One region of the Embleya sp. NPDC020886 genome, then DNA from elsewhere that is predicted to be linked to it. Evidence: riboswitches for the same ligand, from Rfam matches in the RefSeq annotation. Region 1 holds a riboswitch; each other region holds the start of a gene.
What was found. A riboswitch is a leader RNA that binds a small molecule or an ion and turns the genes downstream of it on or off. The one in region 1 is predicted to bind thiamine pyrophosphate.

Region 1 (6,737 bases):
TCGAGAACGGTGCGTACCTGAAGTTCCTCAGCGAGCGGAACTTCTCGATGGGCCTGTACGCGCTCGAACCCGGCGAGACCGACACCCAGAAGCCGCACGGCCAGGACGAGGCGTACGTGGTGATCAGCGGTCGGGCCACGCTGACCGTCGGCGAGGAGTCCACCGCCGTGGCGCGCGGCAGCGTCGTCTACGTACCGGCGCAGGTGCCGCACCGCTTCCATCGAATCACCGAACCGCTGCGGGTCCTGGTGTTCTTCTCGCCGCCGGAGGGGTGAGCGGGCGGGTACGGCGTCGGGCGCGCCTGTGGGCGGCCCGGACCCGTGTACGACAATCGGACCTTGGGATCCAGTGATCGGATCTCGGGATCCGACGACCGGGAGTACACCTGATGGCGCTGCGCGACGAACTCTGGGCTGCGATCGAGGACGTCTACGCGGCGATCCTGGACCACCCGTTCATCCACGGACTGACCGACGGCACGTTGCCGCGCGAGGCGTTTCGGCACTACGTCGTGCAGGACTCGCACTACCTGCGCGATTACGCCAAGGCGCTCGCGGTGTGCGCGGCCAAGGCGCCGGACGAGGCGACGACCGTGCAGTTCGCGAGCGACGCGGCCGGCGCGATCGCCGCCGAGCGTTCGCTGCACGAGGGCTTCATGGTCGACTTCGGCAGCTCGGTGGCCGACGCCACCGCGACCGAACCGGTGTTGCCGAGTACCCGGGCGTACGTCAGCTACCTGCTCGCCACCGTGCACAACGGCTCCTTCGCCGAGGGCGTCGCGGCGGTGCTGCCCTGCTACTGGATCTACGCCCGAGTGGGTGACGCCCTGCTGGCCAAGGGCTCGCCCGACGAGTTGTACGAGCGCTGGATCGCCACCTACGGCGCCGAGGACTTCCAGGCGACGGTGCGCGCGGTGCTCGATCTGGTCGACCGCGTCGGCGAGGACCTCTCGGCGACCGAGCGGGCCCGGATGGTCGAGCACTTCACCACCACGGCGCGCTACGAGTGGATGTTCTGGGACGCCGCGTGGCGCGGCGAGCGCTGGCCGGTCTGAGCCCGTCCGGGCCGGTCCGGGCGCATCCGGCCGGCCCGGAACCGCCTGCCCGGATACGACGTGTCCTCCCGGGGAATGTGCTCCCCGGATGTGCACGTCTCGCGTGGGTTCGCGTGACTGGGGGTTGGACGATGGAGACATGGCCGCGCTGGGTGCGCATCGGCGTACCCGCGCTCGTACTGGTGCTGCTGTGCTGGTTGCTGATCTGGCTGTTCTCGGCCTTCCTGTGGGTCATCGTCAAGGGCGTGGTCGGGCTGTGCGTCACGGTCGGGATGGTCGTGCTCGCCCGCACCGCGGTGGTCGGCCGAAACCCGCGCGACCCGCTCGGCTGAACCCGGCGCTGGTCGTGCGGCCGGGGGTGTGCCAGGGTGGGGGCGCACCACACGGAGATACACGGGAGCTCGGGGCACCGGGCTGAGAGGGCGCTGAGGCCGCGCCGACCGCAGAACCTGACCGGGTAATGCCGGCGTAGGGAGCCTTTCCATGACCTCGCACGACACTTCGCTGCCCGCTGCCCCGTCGGCCGACCCGGTCGGCGCGCACACGGTCACCAGCGGACCGATCACCCCCGCCCACCACCGCGGTTACGTCGCCGGATCACGCGAGGATCTGCGTGTTCCGGTACGCACGGTGCATCTGACCAACGGCGAGACGGTTCGCCTCTACGACACCTCGGGCCCGTACACCGACCCGGCCTTCGAGGTGGATGTGCGCCGCGGCCTGCCCGCGCTGCGTGCGGCCTGGATCGAGGAGCGCGGCGACACCGTGCGCTACGACGGCCGGATCGGGGCGCTGACGCCGGCCGGGTTCGCGGTGCCCGGTGCCGGGGCCCGACCCAGGCGCGCGTCCGGCTCCGAGGCGGTGACCCAACTCGCCTACGCGCGACGCGGGCTGGTCACCCCGGAGATGGAGTTCGTGGCGATCCGCGAGGGTCTGGCGCCCGAGCTGGTCCGGGACGAGATCGCCGCCGGACGGGCGGTGTTGCCCGCGAACGTCAACCACCCCGAGATCGAGCCGATGGTGATCGGCAAGAACTTCCTGGTCAAGGTCAACGCGAACATCGGCAACTCCGCGGTGACCTCCTCGATCGAGGAGGAGACCGACAAGCTGGTGTGGGCGATCCGGTGGGGCGCGGACACCGTGATGGACCTGTCCACCGGCAAGGACATCCACACCACCCGCGAGTGGATCGTGCGCAATTCGCCGGTCCCGATCGGCACGGTGCCGCTCTACCAGGCGCTGGAGAAGGTGAACGGCAAGCCCGAGGAACTCACCTGGGAGCTCTACCGGGACACCGTGATCGAGCAGTGCGAGCAGGGCGTGGACTACATGACGGTGCATGCCGGCGTGTTGCTGCGCTACGTGCCGCTGACCGCCCGGCGCAAGACCGGGATCGTCTCGCGGGGCGGTTCGATCATGGCCGCGTGGTGCCTGGCCCATCACCGGGAGAACTTCCTCTACACGCACTTCGCCGAGCTGACCGAAATCCTGCGCGCGTACGACGTGACCTACTCGCTCGGCGACGGACTGCGTCCGGGCTCGATCGCGGACGCCAACGACGCGGCGCAGTTCGCCGAGTTGGAGACGCTGGGCGAACTGGGCCGGATCTCCCGGTCGATGGACGTGCAGGTGATGATCGAGGGGCCGGGCCATGTGCCGATGCACAAGATCAAGGAGAACGTCGACCTCCAGCAACGCATCTGCGACGAGGCGCCGTTCTACACGCTCGGCCCGCTGACCACGGACGTCGCGCCCGGCTACGACCACATCACCTCGGCGATCGGCGCGGCGATGATCGGCATGTGGGGCACCGCGATGCTCTGCTACGTGACGCCGAAGGAGCACCTGGGCCTGCCCGACCGGGACGACGTCAAGGCGGGCGTGATCGCCTACCGGATCGCGGCCCACGCGGCGGACCTGGCCAAGGGCCATCCGGGCGCACAGGCGTGGGACGACGCGCTCTCCGACGCCCGCTTCGAGTTCCGTTGGCAGGATCAGTTCGACCTGGCGATGGACCCGGACACCGCACGGGCCTACCACGACGCGACGCTCCCGGCGGAGCCGGCCAAGACGGCCCACTTCTGCTCGATGTGTGGGCCGAAGTTTTGCAGCATGCGGATCTCTCACGACATCCGGGCGGAGCACGGCGACGGGGCCGCTGCGGCTGCGGCCGGGGCGGCCGAGGTGGATGCCGAGGCCGGGATGCGGGCCAAGTCGGCGGAGTTCGCCGCCGCGGGCAACCGGGTCTATCTGCCGCTGGCCGACTGACGTTTGCGTGCGCGACGACGTCCCGGGAGCAGGGTGGTCCCGGGACGTCGTCGGGCCGGTGCGGACGGGTCTGGTGGTCAGGCCGGTCCGGGCGGGCCGCCCTCGCCGGCGACGATGACGCCGTGCTCGTAGGCGAACACCACCGCCTGGGCCCGATCGCGCAGGCCCAGTTTGGCGAACATGCTGCCCACGTGGCTCTTCACGGTCGCCTCGGTGACCACCAGGTGGGCGGCGATCTCGCTGTTGGAGAGGCCGCGGGCGACCAGGAACAGGGCCTCTCGTTCGCGCGGGGTCAGGGCCGCCAGGAGCGCCGGCGGGGACCGGAGCGGTTCGGTACGGGCGGCGAAGTTCTCGATCAGGCGCCGGGTGATCGAGGGCGAGAGCAGTGCCTCCCCGGCGTGGACCACCTGGATCGCCTCCACCAGGCGGGCGCGGGAGGCGTCCTTGAGCAGGAATCCCGCGGCGCCCGCCCGCAACGCGCCGAAGACGTACTCGTCCAGGTCGAACGTGGTGAGGATGAGCACGCGCGGGGGCGGTGAGATGCCCTCGGCGTGCAATCGGGCGGTGGCCTCGACGCCGTCCATGCGTGGCATCCGGATGTCCATGAGGATCACGTCCGGGCGCAGGGCGGCGGCCAGTTCGACCGCCTCGTCGCCGTCCTCGGCCTCGCCGACGACGACCATGTCGTCCTGGGTCTGGAGGAACAGGCGCAGGCCGGTTCGGATCAGCTCCTGGTCGTCGACGATCAGCAGGCGGATGCTCCGGGCGCTCATGTGGGGTCCCCCAGGGGAAGCCGGGCCGCGACCCGGAACCCGCCGTCCGTGCCGGGCCGGGCCTCCAGCTCGCCGCCGAGGACGCCGATCCGCTCGCGCATGCCGACGATGCCGTGTCCACCCGAGGAGGGTTCGGATACCGGCTCGCCGTCGTTGACGACCGCGACGTGCAGGTGGGTACGGCCGAAGTCGAGGGTCACCGCGACGTGGGTGGGCCGGGCGTGCTTGAGCACGTTGGTCAGTGCCTCCTCGACGATGCGGTACACCGACAACTCGACGCCGCCTGCGAGCGGTCGGGACGTGCCGGTGATCTCCAGGCGCGCCGGCAGCCCGGCCTCACCGTACGAGGCGACCAGCGTGGGCAGTTGGGCCAGCGAGGGCTGCGGGCGCATCCGAACTCCCTGGTCCGGCTCGCGCAGCAGCAGCAACATCCGGCGCAACTCCGCCAGGCTCTGCTCGGCGTTGGTCTCGACCCGCTCCAGCGTGTCGTCGGCCACGTCGGGCGCGGTGCGCAGCACGTCGCGCGCGCCCCGTACGCCCACCAGCGTCACGGTGACCGAGTGGGCGATGATGTCGTGCAGTTCGCGGGCGATCGCGGCGCGCTCGCGCTGGGCCGCGATGATCGAGAGTTGCTCGTGCTCGCGCTCCAGGTGGGCCGCGCGTTCCTCCAGTGCGGCGGTGTAGCGGCGCCGGGTCTGCGCGTAGGCGCCCAGGGCCCAAGCGCCGACGGTGACGGGAAACGAGCTGATGTCCGCCACCATCAGGAACAGCGCCGTCGGCACGAGGGCGGCCACCGACAGTCGTCGCTCGCGCAGTTCGGCGACGGTGTAGAGGGCCACCAATGCCGGTGCCCCGCCGGGATTGCCGCCGGTTGCCGCGAGCAGCGCCTCTACTGCGCAGACGGCCGGCAGCACGGTGAGCGTCGCGCGCCGTCGGGCGAGCAGAAGCACACCGGTGCAGGCGACGAGTACGACGAGGTGCGGCCGGACGGGTGTCGAGTCGTCGAAGGTCAGACTGAGTTCGACGATGGTGGTCACCACCGCGACGATGGCGTCCAGTACCGCGGAGCGGCGCGCGTGGATCCACTGGCGCGCCGCTCGTGCCGGTCGGGATATCGCGTACATGTCGGGTTACGCCAGGTCGCGCCGACGTTCGCCGGCGACGGCGGCGACAACCAGCACGATTGCCCAGGCGCTCAGCACCAGCGCGGCGGCACCCGGCGACAACGTCGTGTGGTGCGTCGAGCGGACCAGCACGGCGGCGGCTCCGAACGGCGTGTAGTTGGCGGTGGATTCGGCGACGCCGGCGATCAGCGGGAGTACCGCGAAGTTCACCAGCAACACCACGACCACCCCCACGACCGGACTGCGCACCATCGCGCCGACGGCGGCACCCATGATCGCAGACAGCACGAAGGCGGCCAGATTGCCTGCGGCGACCGAGGTGACCTCGCCGGGGGTGAGGTCGGCTCCCGGGTGGTCGGCGAGCAGCGGCAGGGCGAGCGCGACCGAGACGGCGACCAGCAGTGCGCCGATCAGCAGACCGGTCAGCGCGTAGGTGCCGATCCTGGCGAGCAGGAGTGCGCCGCGGTCGCGCCGGGCCACCAGCGCGGCCGGTGCGGCGGTGCGGTGGCGGTACTCGCCGGCCGCACCGACGAGTCCCCACAACATCAACAGGACCGGCAGCCCGGACAGGGCCTCCTCCTTCTCGGCCACCTCGTCCAGCCGGCCCGACGCCAAGGCGATGATCACCACGTTGAGCACGGTGTATGCGACTCCGCCGGCGACGAAGGCGTGGATCGAGCGGGTGGTGCGGGTCTTGAGCAACTCGCCTCGCAGTAGCCGGTTCATGCGCGTCGGCCCTCCGTCCGAGTTTCGCTCGGAACTTCGGTCAGGTCGAAGAACACGTCCTCCAGGGATGCGGTCCGCGAGGTGATCTCCTCCAGCGGGATGCGTTCGCGCAGGGCCAGGCGGGCGACCTCCGCGGCCGGGAGTGCCTCGATCCACAGGCCGCCGGCGGCTGCGGGCCGGACGCGTCCGCCGGCGCTTTCGACCAGTGCCGAGAGCCGCTCGGGTTCGGGGGTCCGTACCGAGAGGGCGCCCTGTGCGAGATCGCCGATCGGGCCGGTGTGGACCAGGCGCCCCTTGTCGATGACGACGACGTCGTCGACCGTCTGCGCGGCCTCGCCGAGCATGTGGCTGGAGAGCAGGGTGGTGCGACCGCGCGCGGCGCGTTCGCGCAGGAGCGTGCGCAGGTGGCGGATGGCCTGGGGGTCCAGGCCGTTCACCGGTTCGTCCAGGACGAGGACCTCCGGATCGCCGAGCAACGCCGTTGCCAGTCCCAGACGTTGTCGCATGCCCAACGAGTACTTGCCGACCCGCCGTCCGGCGGCCTGCTCCAGTCCGACGGTCTCCAGTACCTCGTCGACCCGGGCGGCCGGCAGTCCGGCCAGAAGGGCCAGGGCCCGAAGGTGGGCGCGGGCGGTCCGGCCGGGATGGGCCCCACACGGCTCGATGTGCACACCCAGTGCCCGGGCGTCGGAGGGCACCGGGCCACCCTGGAAGGACACGTGACCGGCGGTGGGTCGGGCCAGCCCGACGATCGTCTTCAACACGGTCGTCTTGCCCGCGCCGTTGGGACCG
Region 2 (6,737 bases), on a different contig from region 1:
TGTACGGGCGGCTCCCGGTCGATGCCGTTGTCGACGCCCCGGAGATGGTGGTCCAGCCAGCGGGTGGAATCGGCCCACATGTCGTTCGGCAGTCCGAACAGGCCGCCCAATTCGGCGGTGGCGTGGTCGCCGGGACGGAATTCCAGTCGCTTGGCGCCGGTCAACTTCGTGTAGAAGTCCGCGTATTGGTCCGGCGGGAAGAGCGAGTCGCCCCACGCGTTGCCGAGCATGATCGCGGCGCCGTTGGCGTTGATCCGATCGAGGTAGGTCGCGGGCGAGCGCTTGGCGCCCCACGCGAGCATGTCCGCCTCCTTGGCCAGGTTGCCGGAGAGGAAGTTCTTCAGGATCTCGGTGAGTTCGGCGCTGGGCCGGCCGGTGAGGAAGCCGGCGCCGCCCAACAGCGCGGCGGCCTGCGCGTGTTCGGTTCGGCCGCTGTAGATCGAGTCGATCAGGTCGGCCCAGCCGCTCATCGCGACCACGGCCTTGATCCGAGGGTCGAACGCGGACGCGAGCAGGCTGATGCCGGCGCCGTAGGACACGCCGGCCATGCCGATCCGGCCCTGGTCGGCGGGCGTGTTGGCGAGCGCCCAGTCGATCACCCGGGACGCGTCGGCGATGTCCTCGGGGCCGGCCGTCTCGATCTCGCCGCCGGATTGCCAGAAGCCGCGCGAGTTGTAGCCGATCACGACATAGCCCCGCTCGGCGAGCTTTTGCGCGGGCACGACGTACTCGATCTGCGGCATCGCCCAACTGGTCGGCAGCACCACGACCGGGTAGCGGGTGTCGGGCGCGCCGCCGGTGGGGGCGATCACGTTGGCGGCGAGCCTGGTGCCGCCGTCGCCGGGGATGTCGACGAAGCGCAGGGACGTTCCGGCGGCGGCCTGCACGGCTGCCGCGGGGGTGTGGGTGGGGACGGTGCCGGCCGACGCGGCGGGACCGAGCGTGGTCCCGGCGAGAATCGCGGCCGAGACGACGGCGACCGCACGAGCGCCCGGGCGCATGCGGAATCGACCCATGAGGGTCTCCTGACGTCATGGTCGGGGCGTGGCCCGACCCGCGAGATTGCAGGGTGAAACGACGCCCAGGGACGGCGTCGGAGAGGTGACTCACGAGTAAGTTACGCGCCGGTAAACCAGGACGGAAGAGCCACGAGGCAGTCCACTTCGCGCGGTTTCGGCGGGGGGAACGGCGTCGGCGGCGCGTCGACGAACCGCCGGCGGGACGGTGGTGGGACGGCGACGGTGGGGTCGGGGTCGGGGCCGGTGCCCGGTGGCGGTCGGCCCCGCCGATTTCTTGATCGCGGTATCGGTGCGCGCTGCGTCCCGCCCGGGCGTCGCCCGGGTACCGTGGTCCCGCGAGCGGGGGCAAGCGGGGGTGAGCGTGGAGGACGTCGACGCGGAGACGCGGCGGGCGTGGGAACGGGGCGAGCGCGGTCGGGCACGGTGTGCCGAGGCGCTGGCCGAGGAGTCGACGGACGAGGGTCCGGACGCCGTGCGCGAGTTGCTCGCGGAGGCGATCGAGTTGCTGACCGACGCACTCGGCGCGCTGGACGGCGCCGATGCGCACTGGCCGGAATTCGCCTACACGGCCGGCATCGCCCACGCCGCGAGCGCGAGCGCGGCGCCCGGCGGTGATCGACGGGCCTGGGACCAGGCGCGGATCTGCTTCCGACGCGCCCACCGGGCCGCGCCGGAGCACGCCCACCTGCTCCGGGCCGCCGCCCAGGTGGCCTCGGCCCGGATCGGACTCGACCCGCGCGGCATGCCCTGGCGCACCCTGCTCGCCCCGCCGTCCGCCGCCGAGATCGCCGCCGCGCTGGGCTGGCTCGGCAGCGACGCGCTGGTGCAACTCGTCCCCGGCGCAGCGGTGTTGACCGGCACGGACGGCACGACGCGGGTGCTCGACCTGCCCGAACTGGACTACGGCCTGGCCCTGGCCGAGGGCGATCGGGAGAACTGGGCGGACCTGCTCGACGCGTTGTGCGGCTGGGCCTGGGGCGCGGTGATGGAACCGGTACTGACCGCGCTGCCCGGCTCGTTCGGCCGCGCGCCGTCCCTGGTCCTGCTGCCCGCCGGACCGTTCGGCATGGTCCCGTGGCACGCGGCCTGGTCACTCGTCGACGGCCGCCGCCGGTACGCGCTGCAACACGCGCAGATCTCCTACATCGGCGCACCGCGCCTGCTGTGCGAGGTCGCCGCGCGGCGGAGCAGCGAGCCGGTCCGGCGAAGCCCGATCGAGATCGGCCGGACCGCCGGCGACCCGATCGCGTTCGTACCGGCCGGCGGTCACGACGAGACCTGGCGGGTGGGCGCCGAATACCTGACGGCCGGCACCCACACGGTGGTGTCCACGCTGTGGCCGGTGGACGAGACGACCACCGCGCTGGTCCTGTACATGGCCCACCACTACCTCGACCGCCGCGACCTGCCCCCGGCCCAGGCGGTGCGTACCGCGCAGTTGTGGCTGCGCGACCCCAAACGCGGCATCCCGGCCGCGATGCCGGCCGAACTGGCCGCCCGCGCCCGCGCGATCGTCCCGGACGACCTGACCGGCTGGGCGGGCTTCACCCACTCGGGATGGTGAGCCCTACCCGCGGAAAGCGGCACGTGCCGCCGATCCGGGTCGGTGCCGCACCCGCCCGGGACGGCGCGAATCACCCACCCGGGGGCATCTCCCGCGCCCGCCGGGCGACCCGGCCCGAGGTCGCCTTCCCCCACCCCGCCTTCCCAAGCCGCCCGCGAGGCGCGTACTGTTCGCCACGCCATCGCGGGAGCTCGGACCAACCGGGCTGAGAGGGCGGCATGGGGTGTCGGCGTCGAGCCGGTGTACACCCCGGGGCCACCGACCGCTTGAACCTGTCCGGGTAATGCCGGCGTAGGGAGAGCAGGTAGAGCCATGTCGGCTCCTGTCGTCGACGACGCACGCCCCGAGACGCCGCACGCCGGCGCCGAGGCACCCCTGATCCTGGACACCGCCCCACCACGCACCCTCGGCTTCCGCGACCAGGCGGCGTTCTGGGCCAACCTCGGGGTGAGCCTGCTCGGCTTCTCCGGCGCCCTGTACGTGCTGGCCCCGGTCGGCTACCCGCAACTGTCGATGGTTGCCGCGATCGTCGCGGCCGTCGGCGGCACGCTGATCGGCACGCTCATGGTCGCGGTCGCCGGCATCCCCGGTGCACGCAGCGGCGCACCCGCGATGACGGTGCTGCGCGGCCTGTTCGGCACCAAGATCTCGTACGTGCCGACGGTGTTCAACATCGTCCAGTGCATCGGCTGGGGCACCTTCGAGCTGCTGGTGATCTCGATCGGCATCGAGGCGATGACCGACGGCGACGGCCCGCACTGGCTCTACATCGTCGCCGCCGGCGCGGTCACCACGGCGATGACGCTGCGCCCGCTGGGCATGCTGCGGATCCTGCGCCGCTACGTGACGGTCGCGGTGGGCATCGCGATGCTCTACTTCTCGGTGCAGCTGTGGCGCGAGGGCCTGCCGCCGATGACCGAGGGTTCGTGGTCCGGGTTCTTCCCGGCGATGGACGCGGCGCTCGCGGTCGCGGTCTCCTGGGTCCCGCTGGCGTCCGACTACACCCGCCACTCGCGCGGCACCAAGCCCGCGTTCTGGGCCGCGTTGAGCGGGTTCTCGATCACCAGCATCTGGTGCTACCTGCTCGGCCTGGTCGCCCTCGCCCAGGTGGGCGGCGACCCGGACAAGATCTTCGACTCGTTCCTGGGCGTCACCGCCGGGTGGGTGTTCTTCGCGGTGCTGGTGGTGCGCGAGGTGGACCAGAGCTTCGCCAACGTCTACAGCACCGCGATGTCCATCCAGAACCTCGCGCCGCGGGTGGATCGCCGGGTGCTCTGCCTGGGTGTGGGTGCGCTGGTCACCGGGTTCGCGCTGATGGTGAACGACTTCGACACCTACGCGAGCTTCCTGTCGCTGATCGGTTCGATCTTCATCCCACTACTGGGCGTGCTCGCGGTGGACCTGTTCGCCGGGCGCGGCCGGGCCGGCTGGGACCTGGGCGACCACGCGCCGGCGCGCTGGGTGATGGTCGCGCCGTGGGCGCTGGGATTTTGCATGTACCAGCTGATCAACCCGGGCTCGGTCGAGTGGTGGGCGACGTTCTGGGGGCACATCCAGGACGCGCTGCACATCCACGCGCAGACCTGGACCTCGGCCTCGCTGTTCTCGTTCGCGCTCGCGGGCGTGACCGCGTACGTCGCGGTCGCGTGGGACCGGCGGCGGGCGGTCGCGGCGCGTTGAGATGGGCCGGCCGCGTCGGTCGGGTGCCTCCTCCCGACGCGGCCGTGATCCACCGGTGGGTCAGCGGGTGCCGAGCGCCTTGGCCAACTCGGCCTTGTTCATCGTCGAGCGGCCCTTGAGATTGCGCCGCTTGGCATCCGCGTAGAGCTGGTCGTAGGTCGGGCCCTGCGCGCCCTTGTGCGAGTTCCGGCCACCGCGCTCGGCCGAGGACATGTCGTGCGTCGAGGAACGGCTCGCCGTCTTCGACTCGCCGGCACGGGCACGCTCCTTGTTGACCGTTCGGGCGGCGATCTCCTCCGCGCGCTTCTCGCCGGTGCCGCGCTTTCGGGCACCCTCCTTGATGTGTTCGTACTGCCGCTCGCGCTTCGGGCTGGATCCGCGTGGCATGGCAAACCTCCTTGTTCGTTCCTATTCGTGTCGTTTCATGCGTTGCCGTCGCGTGCTGTCCGCTACCCGCGTTCGGGCGGATCATCGGTGCCGGCCGAGCGGAGTTGACCTTCGAGTCGGTCGAAGCCACAGACTCGCGGCATGGACGACACGAGCGACACGAACAACGAGGTACTGGTGCCGATCGGGATGTTCGCGCGGCGGGTGGGACTCAGCCCCAGCGCGTTGCGCTACTACAGCGACTGCGGTGTGCTGCGGCCCGCGTCGGTGGATCCGGACACCGGATACCGCCTGTACGCGCCGGCCCAGGAGGCACGGGCGATGCGCCTGCGCGAGCTGCGCGAGGCGGAGGTGTCGTTGCCGGACGTGGTCGCCGTACTGGACGGCCCGCCGGCACGCGCCGAGGCGCTGCTGCGCACCCATCTGGACCGCATGCGGGGACGGGTGGACATCGCGCGGGACGTGGTCGAGGGCGTACTGCGCGCGCTGAACACGACCGGTACGCGGGCCGAGGTCGGCGGCGCCGAATGGGCGAGCGCGGTGCGGCAGGTGGCGCCGGCGGCGGGGGAGGGGGAGCCGGCGGTGCTCGGGTGTGTGCTGGTCGAGGTGGCCGACGGCGAGGTACGCCTGGTGGCGACGGATCGGTATCGGCTGTCCGTACGCACGCTGCGGGCACTGCGGATCGAAGGTGGTCCGGGACGGGCACTGATCCCGGTGGGCGACCTGAGCGCGCTCGGCGCGTGGGCGACCGGGCATCGCGAGATCGCCCTCGAACTGGACACGACGGGCTGCCGGCTGCGCGCGGGCGAGGAGGTACACGAATTGCCCACGTCGGATGAGCACTATCCGGCCTACCGCGACCTGCTCGCCACCTCGGCCGTACCGACCACGCGTGCGGTGGTCGACCGCGCCGCCCTGCGCGACGCGCTGCTGGACGGCGACGCGGGCGCGGTTCGTGTGCTGACCGTCGACCCGGACCGGGTCGGGGTGGCCGACCGCACGCTGCCCGCGATCTGCACCGGCCCGCCGATCCGGCTCGCCTTCGACCCGGCGAAGCTGGTACCGGCGCTGGACGCCGGGGTCGGCCCGGACGTCCTGCTCGACATCGCCGCCGCCGATCGGCCGGTGCTGCTGCGTTCCGCCGACCAGGGCAGCTTCACCACCCTGGTGATGCCGGTGCCGCTTCCCGACGACGCCTGAGTCGGCGTCGTCAGGCGGTCTTGTGGCGGCGTCGGCCGCTGCTCTCCAGGTAGCGGGCGAGGCCGGAGAGGAGCATGCACATGCCGATGTAGATCGGGGCGATCACGATGACGACCGGGATGAAGGGAAGGCTGTAGTCGAGGTTGGTGGCGATCTGCTTGCCGGCGTACAGGAATTCCTCGTAGGAGATCAGGTAGCCCAGTGAGGTGTCCTTGAGCGTGACCACCAACTGGCTGATGATCGTGGGCAACATGGTGCGCACCGCCTGCGGGATGAGGATGTTCACCATCACCGTGGTCTTGCGCATGCCCAGCGCGTAGGCCGCCTCGCTCTGCCCCTTGGGGACCGCGTTGACGCCGCCGCGGAAGACCTCGGCCAGGACCGAGCCGTTGTACAGGGTCAGTCCGGAGATCAGCGCGAGTCGGGGTTCGACCTTCATCGCGATGAAGATGAAGAAGATCATCACCAGCACCGGCATGGCCCGGAAGAACTCCACGACCAGACCGGAGATCCAGCGCACCATCCGGTGGTCGGAGAGCCGGCCGGCCGCGAACACGGCGCCGAAGGCCAGCGAGAGCACCGCCGCCCACGCGAAGACCTGGAGGGTGTGCCCGAGGCCGCGCAGCAACAACTTTTGCACGCCCACGTATTCGAACGGCGCCCACTTGTCGTGGTCGAACTGGCCGGTGTCGATCAGCTTGTAGATCACCCAGGCCAGCACGCCGAGCAGCAGTACGGTGACGATCCAGCCGTAAGTACGGTGCCGGGCCAGGGCCTTGGGTCCGGGGACGTCGTACAGCGCCGAACTCTCGATGCTCATCGGGCCACCTCCAGGCGCTTCTCCAGGAAGCGGAACAGGGCGCTGATGGACAGCGTGATGATCAGAT
Region 3 (6,737 bases), on a different contig from region 1:
CGAATGGCCGGGGTTCGACTGATGCGAGTGGATGCGGCACCGAGAGACATGCACGCAGGTTATCGGGCGGTCGGGCCCGCGAGAACGGCTTCCCACAGGGCGAGACGACCGGACTGCTCCGGATGGCCGGGCCCACCGGGAGTTAGGCTTCCCCCTATTCCCTCATCGTTTCATCGCCCTCGACGGAAGACTCCATGGCTGCCGATTCCTTCCCCGTACACCCCCTGGACCGGGACGGGCTGCGGCAGCGCGTCAATGCCGCGCTCGGCGAGTTCATGGACCGTCAGGCCGAGGTGCTCGCCGCGGTGGGCCGAGGCATGGTCCCGGTCACCGAGGCGCTGACCGACTTCGTGCTCGACGGCGGCAAGCGGCTGCGGCCCGGCTTCTGTTATTGGGGGTGGCGCGGCATCGCGGGTCCGGCGGCCCCGGACGAGGCGATCGTGCGCGCGGCCACCGCGTTGGAGTTGCTCCAGGCCAGCGCGCTGATCCACGACGACCTGATGGACAGCAGCGACACCCGCCGGGGCAAGCCCGCCGTGCACCGGCGGTTCGAGGGCCTGCACGGCGCGAGCGGCTGGGTCGGCTCGGGCGAGTCGTTCGGCTCCGCCGCGGCGATCCTGCTCGGCGACCTGTGTCTGTCCTGGTGTGACGAGATGTTCGGCGCGAGCGGGGTGGACGACCGGGCGCTGCGGGCGGCCAAGCCGTTGTTCGACGTGATGCGCACCGAGGTGATGGCGGGGCAGTACCTCGACGTGCTGGAGCAGGCGATGGGCGGTGGCTCGGTCGAGCGCTCACGGCGCGTGATGCGGTTCAAGTCCGCCAAGTACACGATCGAGCGGCCCCTGCACGTGGGTGCCGCGCTGGCCGGCGCCGACGAGGCCGCCCTGGCCGCCTACTCCGCGTACGGGCTGCCGCTCGGTGAGGCGTTCCAACTGCGGGACGACGTGCTCGGCGTCTTCGGCGATCCCGACCGGACCGGCAAGCCCGCCGGGGACGACCTGCGGGAGGGCAAGCGCACCGTGCTGCTCGCGCTCGCCGGCGAGCGCGCCTCCCGCGCCCAGGCCGAGGTGCTGGACACGCTGATCGGGGATCCGGGACTGAGCGACATCGGCGTCAAGGAACTGCGCGTGGTGATCGAGGACACCGGTGCCCTCGCCGACGTGGAGACGATGATCACCGAGCTGACCGAGCGGGCCCTCGCCGCGCTGGCCGTCGCGCCGATCGCCGAGGACGCGCGCGAAGTCCTGCGCGAGTTGGCCGACGCCGCCACCGTGCGCAGCGTCTAGGCCGGTTCCTTCGGGCGGGCGGGCGACGGCGAACGGGGTGCCGGGCGGCGCGGACCGGGGCCGCGCGGACTCGGCCGCCGCACCCCGGTCGGGGTGTGGGTCGTGCGTCGGGTCGGCGTGCAGCGCCTGCGGCGGGTTGCGGCCGACCAGGTAGATCCCGCCGATCATCGCGGCCAACACCAGCAGCGGGAACAGCAGCGCGCCCCCACCGTCCGATGCCGGGCCCGCGCGCCCGGGGCGGGCCGGGGGTCGGGCCGCGACGAGCCGGGGGCCGGGGATCGGCGGCTCCGGCGTGGGGTGCGGCGGCGGGTCGTGGTCGTGGGCATCCTCCGCGGACCCCGGACGGAGACGAACGTCGGGTGTGTCCATCTCGGCAGTCTGGCCGCTCGGTCCGCCCGGTTCGGTCGGAATGCGCCATCCGCGGGGCCGACCACCCGATCGGCCCCCACGTCCCGCCCCGGCGGAAATACCCCTGTCGCGACCAGCGTCGTCAGGGCAGCACGGCCACGAAGCTCGCGTAGTGGTCGTCGCTGTAGAAACGTTCGGCGTTCTTCCCGGTGACGATCCGGCGCGCGCCGCGATCGGCCGAGCCGGGCGTGCGGACCGTGTATTCGCGGTAGTGGCCGTCGGGTCGCGCCGGGAGCAGGTTCTCCCGGTTGCCGAAGACGATGCCGTCGCGCGGGTACGGGAACGGGCCGCCGGCCGCGATCAGCCGCAGCGTGTCGCGGGCCTCGGCCGGCAGTCGTGCGGCGGCGACGGTGCGCATCCCGGCGGGCGCCCACGCGGGGCGCGCGGGCGTGGCTTCGGTGCGCTCGGGCGTGGCCGCGCGGGCGGTCGGGGCGGTCGGGGCCGGACCGGGCCCGGCGCCGCCGCCCGAGTCGCCGTCGCGGGTGAGCGTGAGGGCCAGGGCGAGCGCCGCGACGAGCGCGAGCAGCGCGAGTACGACGAGGTTGCGCCGCCGACCACCGGACATATCCGGCATTCTGCCGGCTCGGCCTCCGCGCGGCGGCGATCTCGGCGGCGTGGGCGCCCGATGGCACCCGAACCGCCCAGGCGACCGGGCCGGCGCCCCGGCCCCGCCCTCGGACCCGGGCGCGGCCCGGGTGCCGGGTCAGCGTGCGGAGAGTCGCCGGACGAATTCCGCCGTCGCCTCGGCCGGATCCGCGGCCTCGGTGATCGCGCGCACGACCACCACCCGCTCCGCGCCCGCGGCCAGCACCTCGTCGAGGTTGCCCAGGTCGATGCCGCCGATCGCGAACCACGGTCGGGTCGGCCGCAGCGCCGCGGTGTACCGGACCAGGCCCAGGCCCGGCGCGGATCGGCCCGGCTTGGTCGGGGTCGGCCAGACCGGCCCGGTGCAGAAGTAGTCCACCCCGGGCTCGACGATCGCCGCGTCCACCTCGGCCTCGGCGTGCGTGGATCGGCCGATCAGCACGTCGCCGCCGACGATCGCGCGCGCCGCCGGGACCGGCAGGTCGTCCTGGCCCAGGTGCAGCACGTCGGGGCCGATCGTGTGCGCGACGTCCGCGCGGTCGTTGACCGCGAGCAGCTTGCCGTGCCGGCGGCAGGCGTCCGCGAACACCTTCAGGTATTCGAGTTCGGGGCGGGCCTCCAGGCCCTTCTGCCGCAACTGCACGATGTCCACGCCCGCGCCGAGCACCGCGTCCAGGAACGCGGGCAGGTCGCCCTGGCGCTCCCGGGCGTCGGTGCACAGGTACAGACGGGCGGCGGCCAACCGTTCCTGACGGCTCGTCATCCGCGCGGCCTCAGATCGCCAGCGCCTGGGCGCGGCGACGCACCTCGGTCATCCGGTTCTCCTGCAACGCCTGCACCGGTGTACCGGGAAGCGTGTCGTCCGGGGTGAACAGCCACTCCAGCGCCTCCTCGTCGGTGAAGCCCGAGTCCGCGAGCAGGGTCAGCGTGCCGACCAGGCCCTTGACGATGGTGGCGCCCTGGAAGAAGTCGGCGGGCACCTGGAGGGCCCGGTGTTCGCCGCGGCGCACGGCCAGGAACTTGCGCTCCTTGAGCTGCTGGCGGACCTTGAGGATGTCCACGCCGAGGATCTCGGCGATGTCGGGGAGTGTCACCCAGGCGGGGACGAGGGCTTCTGTTTTGGCGTCGATCTCGCTCACCCGGCCAAGTTTAGGTTCAGCGCCCGGTCCCGACCGCCGGCGCCCGGCGGTGGGACCGGCGCCAGGCCGTCAGAGCGCGACCGACTTGAGCGGGTTCTCCGGGTCGGCGAACCGCTCCCGGTCCACCGGGGTGCCCAGTTGCACGAGCTTGCGGCCCTGGGCCAGGTCGCGCGGTCGGGCGACGGCGAGCAGCGCCACCAGCCGGTCGCCGGCGAACCAGCCCGCGGTCCACTTGCCCTCCTCGTCCGCGCCCCGGAAGACCAGTTCGTCGCTCGCGCCGTGCCGGCCGACGTACTGGACCATCCGGCCGAACTGGTCGGACCAGAAGTAGGGGACCGGGTCGTACGCCTGGTCGCCGCCGAGCAGGTTGGCCACCAGCACGCGCGGCGCCTGGAGCGCGTTGTCCCAGTGTTCGACGTTCATCCGGGTGCCGTAGCGGGCGGACGGGAAGTCCACGCAGTCGCCGACCGCGTATACCCCGGGCATCGAGGTGGCCAGGTGGTCGTCCACCTCGACGAAGCCGCGCTCGTTGCGGGTCACGCCGGAGTCGGCCAGCCACTCGGTGGCCGGGCGCACCCCGATGCCGACCACGATCGCGTCGGCGCGCAGCCGGCGGCCGTCGGTCAGGTGCACCGCGCCCGCCTCCAGCCGATCCACCCGCGCGCCCACCAGCAGTTCCACGCCGGCCTCGGCGTACCACGGCACGAACCGGGCGCCGACGGCCTCCGGGAAGGGTCCGGCGAGCGGGGTGGGCAGGGCCTCGACCACGGTGGTCGGGCAACCGGCGGCGGCCGCGGCGGTGGCCACCTCGGCGCCGATCCAGCCCGCGCCGACGATCACCACGTGGGCGCCGGGCACCAGTGCGGCGCGCAGCGCGCGGGCGTCGTCGATGGTGCGCAGCACGTGCACGCCGGGGACCTCGGCGGCGCCGGGCAGGTCGATCACCCGCGAGCCGGTCGCGATCACCAGTCGGTCGAAGGCGATCTCGCCCGCGTCGGTGTCCACCACGCCCGGGCGCAGTCCGGTCGCGGTGCGGCCGAACAACACCTCGGTCTCCAGCGCGGCCCAGTCCGCCTCGAAGGACGTGTCGTCGGTCTTGCCGCCGAGCACCTCCTTCGACAGCGGCGGCCGGTCGTACGGCGCGTGCGCCTCGGCCCCGAGCAGGGTGACGCGACCGGTGTACCCCTGGTCCCGCAGCGCCACCACGGTTTGCAGGCCGGCCATGCCGGCGCCCACGACGAGCACGTTGTCCATGAAGGGCACCCTATGACGCGGCCCGAGACCGCCGACGCGCAGGGTCTTGACTCAGTCAAGGACATCGTCGGCGTACTCGGGCGCTCCCGGGCACCGGAAACCGGTGTCGTAGTGTGGAGAGGTCACGGGAGCCCGGTGAGACCGGGCTGAGAGGGGGGCTGCGAGCCCCCGACCGTCCGAACCTGATCCGGGTCATACCGGCGAAGGGAGTTCTTCTCACCATGGCCGGACCCACCATGTCCGAGCACCCCACCGACGTCGTCGTGGTCGGCGCGGGCGTCGTCGGACTGTCCGTCGCCTGGCGCGCCCGCACCCGCCACGGACTCTCGGTCACCGTCGTCGACCCGACCCCGGGCCGAGGTGCCTCGCACGCCGCCGCCGGCATGCTCACCCCCGTCTCCGAACTCCAGTACGGCGAGGAGAGCCTGCTCCGGCTGAGCATCGAATCGGCCCGGCGCTACCCCGAGTTCGCGGCCGAACTGGCCGAGGCCGCGGACCTGCCCTCGGGCTACCGCGCGTGCGGCACGATCGCGGTCGCGCTGGACGCGGACGACCGGGCCGTCCTCAAGGACCTGCACGCCTACCAGCAACGACTGGGCCTGCAATCGTCCTGGCTGACCAGCCGCGAGTGCCGGCGGCTCGAACCGATGTTGTCCCCGGCGATCACCGGTGGCCTGCACGTCGAGGACGACCACCAGATCGACAACCGTCGGCTGGTCGCGGCGCTGCTCGCGGCCTGCGCCCGGGCCGGCGTCGCCTTCGTGCGCGAGGGCGTCGAGCGGGTCCTGGTCGCCGACGAGCGCGCGTACGGCGTGCGTACGGTCGGCGGACGCGACCTGCTCGCGGACCAGGTGTTGCTCGCGGCCGGTTGCCGTTCGGCGCTGATCCCGGGCCTGCCGCCCGAGGTGGTCCCGCCGGTGCGGCCGGTCAAGGGCGAGATCCTGCGGCTGAAGGTACCGCCGGCGCTGCTGCCGCTGCTGTCCCGCAACGTTCGCGGCGTGGTCAAGGGCGGCAGCATGTACCTGGTCCCGCGCGCGGACGGCGAACTGGTGATCGGCGCGACCGAGCACGAACTCGGCCACGACACCGAGGTGACCGCGGGCGGCGTGTACGAACTCCTGCGCGACGCACACGAACTCGTCCCCGGCATCACCGAGCTGCCGCTGGTCGAGACGCTCGCGGGACTGCGCCCCGGCAGCCCGGACAACGCGCCGATCCTGGGCCGCTCCGCGCTGCCCGGCCTGGTGGTGGCCACCGGGCACTACCGGCACGGCATCCTGCTCACCCCGATCACCGCCGACACCGTGGCGGAGATCCTCGCGCACGGCACCACCCCCGAACTCGTCGCGCCGTTCGGGCCCGACCGCTTCGCGACCGCCGCCCGGAAGGTGATGGCATGAACGACACCGAGGTCCCCGTCGGCGGCACCGACGGCATCGAGGTCCGCGTCAACGGCGACCGGCGCCACGTCGCCACCGGCACCACCGTCGCCGAACTCGTGGCCACGCTGACCACCGCCGCCAAGGGCGTCGCGGTCGCGGTGGACGAGTCGGTGGTGCCGCGCGGGGCGTGGGCCGAGACCGTGCTCGACGCGGGCAGCCGCGTCGAGGTGCTGACCGCCGTCCAGGGAGGGTGACGGCATGGCCGACGACAAGGAAGACAAGCTGACGATCGCCGGGGAGTCCTTCACCTCGCGACTGATCACCGGGACCGGTGGCGCGCCGAGCCTGGAGATCCTGGAGCAGGCGCTGATCGCCTCGGGCACCGAGATCACCACGGTGGCGATGCGCCGGGTGGACCCGGGAACCGCGGGCTCGGTGCTGGACGTGCTGCGCCGGCTGGGCATCCGGGTGTTGCCGAACACCGCCGGGTGTTTCACCTCGGGCGAGGCGGTGCTGACCGCGCGGTTGGCCCGCGAGGCGCTGGAGACCGACTGGGTCAAGCTCGAAGTGGTGGCCGACGAACGCACGTTGTTGCCCGACGGGGTGGAACTCGTGGACGCCGCCGAACGGCTGGTCGACGACGGCTTCCGGGTGCTGGCCTACACCAACGACGACCCGGTGCT

Region 2: linked by a shared signal. The riboswitch ahead of ACH4U8_RS31100 (cytosine permease) and the one ahead of thiC (phosphomethylpyrimidine synthase ThiC) in region 1 are both predicted to bind thiamine pyrophosphate.
Region 3: linked by a shared signal. The riboswitch ahead of thiO (glycine oxidase ThiO) and the one ahead of thiC (phosphomethylpyrimidine synthase ThiC) in region 1 are both predicted to bind thiamine pyrophosphate.

What each region holds. Positions count from the first base shown of each region.
Region 1 is NZ_JBIRRX010000012.1:82,316-89,052, reverse strand. Features, by position in the region: gene ACH4U8_RS33450 (cupin domain-containing protein) at 1-275, shown strand, start outside; gene tenA (thiaminase II) at 389-1,054, shown strand; gene ACH4U8_RS33440 (hypothetical protein) at 1,186-1,386, shown strand; TPP riboswitch at 1,438-1,546, shown strand; gene thiC (phosphomethylpyrimidine synthase ThiC) at 1,538-3,322, shown strand; gene ACH4U8_RS33430 (response regulator transcription factor) at 3,400-4,095, opposite strand; gene ACH4U8_RS33425 (sensor histidine kinase) at 4,092-5,219, opposite strand; gene ACH4U8_RS33420 (ABC transporter permease) at 5,226-5,945, opposite strand; gene ACH4U8_RS33415 (ABC transporter ATP-binding protein) at 5,942-6,737, opposite strand, start outside.
Region 2 is NZ_JBIRRX010000010.1:199,588-206,324, forward strand. Features, by position in the region: gene ACH4U8_RS31090 (alpha/beta fold hydrolase) at 1-1,016, opposite strand, end outside; gene ACH4U8_RS31095 (CHAT domain-containing protein) at 1,375-2,583, shown strand; TPP riboswitch at 2,757-2,900, shown strand; gene ACH4U8_RS31100 (cytosine permease) at 2,896-4,263, shown strand; gene ACH4U8_RS31105 (plasmid stabilization protein) at 4,324-4,650, opposite strand; gene ACH4U8_RS31110 (MerR family DNA-binding transcriptional regulator) at 4,792-5,850, shown strand; gene ACH4U8_RS31115 (amino acid ABC transporter permease) at 5,861-6,670, opposite strand; gene ACH4U8_RS31120 (amino acid ABC transporter permease) at 6,667-6,737, opposite strand, start outside.
Region 3 is NZ_JBIRRX010000004.1:678,019-684,755, reverse strand. Features, by position in the region: gene metF (methylenetetrahydrofolate reductase [NAD(P)H]) at 1-50, opposite strand, end outside; gene ACH4U8_RS18030 (polyprenyl synthetase family protein) at 195-1,286, shown strand; gene ACH4U8_RS18025 (ribonuclease domain-containing protein) at 1,777-2,259, opposite strand; gene thiE (thiamine phosphate synthase) at 2,398-3,042, opposite strand; gene ACH4U8_RS18015 (Rv2175c family DNA-binding protein) at 3,053-3,418, opposite strand; gene ACH4U8_RS18010 (NAD(P)/FAD-dependent oxidoreductase) at 3,488-4,672, opposite strand; TPP riboswitch at 4,787-4,898, shown strand; gene thiO (glycine oxidase ThiO) at 4,909-6,072, shown strand; gene thiS (sulfur carrier protein ThiS) at 6,069-6,308, shown strand; gene ACH4U8_RS17995 (thiazole synthase) at 6,313-6,737, shown strand, end outside.